DNA from 2 places in the Hominimerdicola aceti genome. Region 2 is predicted to be linked to the other one. Evidence: predicted binding sites of a transcription regulator. Region 2 holds the regulator's gene; the other holds the start of a gene.
What was found. The regulator HrcA, encoded in region 2, represses chaperone genes, less so after heat shock. The targets are predictions, from matches to a motif close to TGTTAGCACTCNNNNNNNNNGAGTGCTAACA.
Positions count from the first base shown of each region.

Region 1: the regulator HrcA is predicted to act here: its motif matches at 2,035-2,065, upstream of OCV57_RS13665 (Hsp20/alpha crystallin family protein).

Region 1 covers NZ_JAOQJZ010000021.1:737-4,470, reverse strand. The annotation lists gene OCV57_RS13675 (CCA tRNA nucleotidyltransferase) at 1-887, shown strand, start outside; gene OCV57_RS13670 (VanZ family protein) at 847-1,341, shown strand; gene OCV57_RS13665 (Hsp20/alpha crystallin family protein) at 1,464-1,880, opposite strand; gene OCV57_RS13660 (sigma-70 family RNA polymerase sigma factor) at 2,150-2,497, opposite strand; gene OCV57_RS13655 (recombinase family protein) at 2,451-3,734, opposite strand, start outside.
Region 2 covers NZ_JAOQJZ010000009.1:76,762-80,495, reverse strand. The annotation lists gene OCV57_RS09650 (hypothetical protein) at 1-745, shown strand, start outside; gene hrcA (heat-inducible transcriptional repressor HrcA) at 998-2,026, shown strand; gene grpE (nucleotide exchange factor GrpE) at 2,049-2,621, shown strand; gene dnaK (molecular chaperone DnaK) at 2,685-3,734, shown strand, end outside.

The DNA of each region.
Region 1 (3,734 bases), on a different contig from region 2:
AGGACGCTCTGAGGATATTAAGAGGGCTGAAATTTTCTTCATGCCTTGGGTTTGAGATCGAGGAAAAGACCTCAAAGGCTATACTTGAACAACGTGAGCTTTTAAAAAGCATTTCCGCCGAACGCATTGCGTCGGAGCTTAAAAAGCTTCTCTGTGGAAAGGGTGTAAGGAAGATATTGCTTGACTATCGTGAGGTCATAGCGGTGTTCATACCTGAGCTTCGGGAAAGCTTTGATTTCAGGCAGAACAATCCCCACCATTTTCTTGATGTTTACGGTCACATTTGTTTGAGCGTTGAGAACGTCAGACCACAGTGGCAGATGAGACTTACTATGCTTCTTCACGATATTGGCAAGCCGAGAATGCACACTGTTGACGAGAACGGCATTTCGCACTTTAAAAAGCACCAGTTCCAGGGGGCTTACATGGCGGAGAAGATATTAAAAAGGCTCAGGATAGACAACGCGTCGGCGAAATATATTTATGAGCTTATATGGGAGCATGACAACAGGATACCTGCCACGAAAAAGTCGGTGCGGAGATTTATGGCTCAGCATGACTTTGACTTTGTTATGGATTATCTGGAGGTGCGCAGGGCTGACACATATGCCCAGTCGGACTACAAACGGCAGGAAAAGCTTGCAGAACTTGACCATATCGCAGAGCTTGCAATGGAGATAAAAGAGGACAACGAGTGTATCCACATTTGCGACCTTGACATAAACGGCAAAGATCTTTTACAAATGGGCTTTGGCGGAAAGGATATCGGCATTGGGCTGGAGCTTGCGTTGAATGGTGTTATAGACGAAAAGGTGGAAAACAAAAAAGAGGAGCTGAAAGGCTACATTGAAAGCAACTTCAAAAGGCAGGATAAAGATAATACTTAAAGGGTCGGCACTTGTGCTGTGGTGCGTGGTGATATTCATGTTCTCGGCAAACAATGCTGACGAGTCAAACAAGCAATCAAATGCGGTGTTTAACACAGTGATAGAATTTGTCAACCCTGTATATGACAGCCTTGACACTACAGCGCAGGCGGAATACAAGGACACCGCCACGTTCATCATAAGAAAGCTTGCGCATTTCAGCGAATACGCCTTGCTTGGAATACTGGCGTTCATAAATCTTGCTATGGTGAAAAAGCTTGGATACAGAGGGCTTTTTGCGGCAGTTTTTTCTTGCATCTACGCTTCAAGCGATGAGATACATCAGCTTTTCGTGCCGGGGCGTGCAGGGCAGGTGGGTGATGTTCTTATCGACACAAGCGGTGCAGTGGCAGGAATTTTACTTGCCATACTAATACGAAAAATATGGCTCAAAAGCCGTGAGAAAAAATCGTGATAACAAAAAAATATCCGTGGGGGCATTTCGCTCTCACGGATATTTTATTCTAGCAAAACCTATTGCAAATCATATCGTGACCCATTGGTATCGCCTCATTCAAAGCCTAGGCTTTACTTAAATCACTTTATCTCAAGTCTTTTGGTTTCAGGCTTTACATCCTGCATCTTTGGCAGGTCAAGGGTCAGGATACCATTCTTGTACTCTGCGGCGATATTGTTGGTATCAATGCCCGTAAGGTCAAAGCTTCTCTGATAAGAACCGTATGTCCTCTCACGGCGGATATACTTGTCTTTCTTATCCTCTGTCTCTGCCTTATGCTCAGCGGTAAGAACAAGATCGTTGCCTGAGATGTCAAGCTTGATATCGTCTTTATCAAAGCCCGGAAGCTCTGCTTCCATTACATATTTGTCGCCCTCGTCCTTGATATCGGTCTTGAAGCTCTGGAGTGCATTTTCTCCAAAGAAATCATTCTCAAAATCATGGAATGCGTTAAACAGGTCGTAGCTCTTTCTTTCAAATGGTGTAAGTCCAAACATATAAATTCCTCCTTGATGTGTTATATCTTAAATTGTCTTGTAAGCTTTTATCATTTATTCTGCTCTTCCATTGGTATCATTTCCTTTCTTCATTGTCTTTATGATACCCCTGCTATGTGTTTATTGTGTGAAGATATTGTGAACATTAGCTGAATTTTAGCACTCTCATTACGTGAGTGCTAGCATATTAGTTTTATGAGTGCTAAAACAATGACATGATATGATAATCAGCGGGCGAACGCTGTTCGCCCCTACTGCGTCAACGCCTATCACTGCTTATCGAAGCGGTCTTTAAGAAGCTTCAAGGCTTTCTTTTCTATCCTTGAAACATAGGAACGTGAGATACCAAGGCGTTTTGCGACTTCTCGCTGCGGCAGCTGCGGCTGACCGAAAAGGCCATAGCGCAAAGTGACTATCTGTCTTTCACGCTCATCAAGAGAGCTTTCGATATAGCGGTAGAGCTGTTCACTGCGAATGGAAAGCTCTATTTTGTCGGCAACGTCCTCTCCGTCTGCGATTATGTCGATAAGGCAAAGCTGATTGCCGTCCTTATCGGAGTCAACAGGCTCGTCAAAGTGGATATCGTTGGCAGACTTTTTCTGGGAGCGAAAGTGCATTAGTATCTCGTTCGCTATCCTCACCTAATGTCGCATTTTCATCAGAGCTTGTCTTTGCCCACTTTCTGTGGGCTTTTTTATAGTTTGCGAGTTCGTCCTTTATATCTTGAAGTTCTACTGTTCGGTTACCAGTAAAGAATAATTTTACATTTTCGCCATCCCATTCAGCGTGTTCTATGACTTGCCGCACAGCGTAACGTTTGTCCTCAAAGGTGGTTTGGGTATCTAAGGCTGCTGAAAATTCAGATAGGCGAGTTGCAAGATCTTTGAAATTAGCAAATGCTTGCTCGCTTTGTGCGACAACTTCTTCAAGCTTGATTATTTTTGAGCTGATCTCTTTGTTGCTGTTTTCAAGCTTTCGGTATTGCTCATTAGCGTCATCGGACATTTCAGGCGACATTTTACTTCCGTTATTGGCAATAAAATTTATAAGGTTCTTTTGTTTTTGTTTATTGTCGCTAAGCCTTTTTTTCATCTGCTCCAGTTCTTTAAGTACAGGCTGTTCATCGCTTTCAAAATTGCCCTGTGCCTCTTTCAGCTGCTTTGCCAATTCAGATTTATCCGATGTCAGAACTTTGATTTGCTCCCAGACAAGATCATCGAGGAAGTTGCCGTTTATGCGTTTTACATTGCATCTTTGTCGATTTGAGTTAAGCATCATCTTACACGCATACGCAAAGTTTCTTTCTCCTCGTTCATTATAAGTTTTTGCCACACGAGGGTACATTATAGAACCGCATTTGCATCTGAGTAATCCAGAAAGCAATGCACAATGGCTGCGTGGGCGATTGTAGTTCTTATCCTTATTTTTATCCAGAATATTTTGAACACTTACCCAGTCTGCTCCACCTATAACACCTTCATGTTCGCCAATAGCTACGATCCATTCATTGTAAGGTTTAATTTTATGGCTGGTATTCTTCTCTTGCTTGGTTTTATTATAAACCATCATTCCTTTAGTTCCGTCAAATTCGGTGTCTTCTGCGTATATTGTCGAGCCTTTATTCTCAAAAAATTTAAGGACAGCGTTATCAGCCTTAGCATATACGGGATTACTTAGAATAACCTTTATTGCAAAACGTGTGTACTCATTACCCATTTTCGTTTTGATGTTATCATTAAGTAGGGTTGCCTGAACAGCCGTAAGGGATTCTGTTTTGAGATAAAGCTTATAAATTCTCTTGATTAGTTCCATTTCTTCGGGTACTATCTCGAGTTTTCGGGCGTAGTGCACTTT
Region 2 (3,734 bases):
TATTATTGCAGCTTTGGCAATGTGTACAGCAATGGCAGGCTGCACTGGGAGCTATACTGCAAGCTCTTCAAAGGCTGAAACAACTACTACAACAACGGCTGCCGCAGAATCTACCGCTCCTGCTGAAAGCACAGAAGACGAAAGCACAGCTGACGAAAGCACAGCTGACAGCACTTCCACAAACGCAGGCACGACAGATTATGACGTTGACGGCGATTTCAGAGCTTTCGAGCAGATGAAAGACAAGTATGAGGGCAACTATCTTGCTAACCTTACAGGTCAGATGTCAAACAACGGCACAAAGTATACTATCTGCATAAAGGACGGCAAGGCTTATCAGGCACTCACAGTTCAGGGCATGAAGTCATACACAGTTTGCCCTGGCGACGGAAAGCTTTACAACGTTTCAGAAGGCACGACTACCTACAGCATTGAGGACAACGACGGAAATCAGTGGAAGTCAGCCGACATTCTTTTCGGTGCGACCCTCGATTTCGACCACGCATATATTGACGAAACAACAAACGTCGTTCACGAGTATTATAACCTCGACAGCAGTGTTTCAGGCGGTGAGGGTCAGATAGTTTACGGCTTTGACGGCGCTACATATGACCTTAAGCAGGTAGTTCTGCTCCCAGAGGGTGCTGACGAATCAAGTGCAGTTTATTTCACTGTAGATTCCATGGACGAAGCAGACGACAGCCTGCTTGCTGTTCCTGATCTTTCTGCTTATACAAAAGAATAATTTTATCTGATCTTTTTCCAACATCGGGCGGACAGACCACTGCGGTCTGCCCGCTTTTTTTGCATTTTCAGCAAAGCGTTGTGCAATATGACGGAAAAGAAGTTCAAATATTTTTGAAATTTGTGAGAAAAATAGTCTTAAACCCCTTGACAAAATCGTCAAAAGGGTATAAACTATACTTAGCACTCGAGAAGAAAGAGTGCTAACACTTAAATACAATAAGTGCTAACAAGAAGAACGGGTGGTGAGCAAATGGACGACCGCAAGCTGAAAATACTTTCAGCGGTAGTCAATGAATATATCGTAACAGGCGAGCCTGTAGGCTCAAAGGCGATAATGGCTCACGTCAAAGCGTCCTCAGCGACCATAAGAAATGAAATGGCAGAGCTTGAGAAGCAAGGCTATCTCGAACAGCCACACACCTCCGCAGGCAGAATACCAACATATAAAGGCTACAGGCTTTATGTTGACCAGCTCATGGAGCAAAACCAGCTTACAGCAAATGAAAAGAAGATGCTGGATTCAATGATACCGCAGGAATATGTCACAGAGGAAGACCTTGTGAACAAGGCTTCAATGGCATTGGCGGATCTTACGAAATGTGCGGCAGTGGTCGCAAACGCAACGCCAAAGTTCTCGCTTATCTCAAAGGTAGAGGTAATACCTACAGGAAAGAGAATGTACGTTATTTTGATGATAACGTCCAACGGCTCTATTAAGAATAAGGTTTGCCGATTGGAGTTCGACCTCAGTCAGGATCAGCTTGAGTTTTTTGATAACTTCGTAAAGGAAAATCTCAACGGCGTGCCTATTGACAGTCTTTCGGACGCTTATCTTGAAAAGCTCACAGAAGCAATGGGAACGTACATGATGACCCTTTCACCGCTTGTTTCCGAGATCATGAAGATGACAAAGGAAATGAGCAGCGTGTCTATCAAAGGTCAGAGTAATCTTCTCACCTGCAAGGACTTCAACCAGAATGAGATAATAAGCTTTCTCGATAATCAGAAGGAGCTTAAAGGATTTATTGACGAAACGTTCTCAGGGCTTCACGTTATGTTCTCCCCTGAGCGTGACGGGTTTGTTATCCACAACTCCTCTATTATAACAGCTCCGTTCTCAAAGGACGGCAAAACAGCAGGTGCGCTGGGGCTTATAGGTCCTATGAGGCTCGACTATGCGAAGTTTATCCCATATCTCGAGTATTTCACAGGAAAGATATCGGAAATGATATCCGAAAAGCCACAAGAGCAAAACAAAGAAGATGACGAAAACGAATAAAAAGAAAGGCAGGCGGCGTAAATTGAGTAAGGAAACTGAAAAGGACACTGAGCTTGAAAAAGAGGAAAACACCTCTGCTGAAAGCGAAGAAGTGAAAGAAGCGGCGGATACCGCAGAAAATGCCACTGAGGATACAGAGAAAAAGGCGGAGGAGAGCGAAACAGAAAAGCTGAAAAAAGAGCTTGCCGAAGCAAATGACAAGTATCTCAGACTTATGGCTGAATATGATAACTTTAGAAAAAGAAGCGCAAAGGAAAGACTGGAGCTTACAGACACAGCAAAGGGAAATGTGATAAACGGCTTCCTGCCGGTGTTTGATAACTTTGAAAGAGCGTTAGGCACAGAAACTCAGGACGCAGTTTATAAACAGGGTGTTGAAATGATCTTCAATCAGTTCAGCGACGCTCTGAAAAAACTCAACGTTGAGGTCATGGAGCTTGCGGGCAAGGAATTTGACCCGAACGTTGCAACGGCGGTCAGCACAGTTGACGACCCTGACCTGGGTGAAAATATTGTGGCGCAGGTGCTTCAAAACGGCTACACCATAGGCGGCAAGGTAATAAGACACGCAATGGTAATAGTAGCAAACCCATAAACAAAGACATCGGGACTTAAGGTCTTGATATAAATTAAGTAAATTTTGAAAGGACTTGATCTTATGAGCAAAATCATCGGTATAGATTTAGGTACAACAAACTCTTGTGTAGCAGTTATGGAGGGCGGCGAAGCCGTTGTTATCCCTAACAGCGAGGGTGCAAGAACAACTCCGTCAGTAGTTGGCGTTTCAAAGAACGGCGACAGACTTATCGGTCAGGTAGCAAAAAGACAGGCTGTTACAAACTATGACAACACTGTAATTTCTATCAAGAGACATATGGGCTCTGACTACAAGGCTCACATGGGCGGCAAGGATTACACTCCACAGGAAATTTCAGCTATGATACTTCAGAAGCTGAAGGCTGACGCTGAGGCTTATCTGGGCGAAAAGGTAACAGAGGCTGTTATCACAGTTCCTGCTTACTTCACAGACGCACAAAGACAGGCTACTAAGGACGCAGGTCAGATCGCAGGTCTGACAGTTAAGAGAATCATCAATGAGCCAACAGCCGCTGCACTTTCTTACGGTATTGATAAGGAAGAGGATCAGAAGGTCATGGTTTACGACCTGGGCGGCGGTACATTCGATGTATCTATCATCGAAATGGGCGACGGTGTTACAGAAGTTCTTGCTACAGCAGGTAACAACCACCTGGGCGGCGACGACTTCGACCAGAGAATTATCGACTGGATGATTGCAGAGTTCAAGAAGACTGAGGGCGTTGACCTCTCAGGTGATAAAATGGCAATGCAGAGACTCAAGGAAGCTGCTGAAAAGGCTAAGATAGAGCTTTCTTCTACTGCTTCATCAACTATCTCTCTCCCATTCATCACAGCAGACGCTACAGGTCCAAAGCATCTTGAAATGACACTTACACAGGCTAAGTTCAACGAAATGACAGCAGACCTTGTTGAGTCAACAATGGGACCAGTTCGTCAGGCACTTTCAGACTCAGGTCTGTCAGCTAACGAGCTTCAGAAAGTCCTTATGGTCGGCGGTTCTTCAAGAATACCAGCCGTTCAGGAAGCTGTTAAGAAATTCCTTGGCAAAGAGCCATTTAAGGGCATCAACCCAGATGAGTGCGTAGCACTTGGCGCTGCATATCAGGGC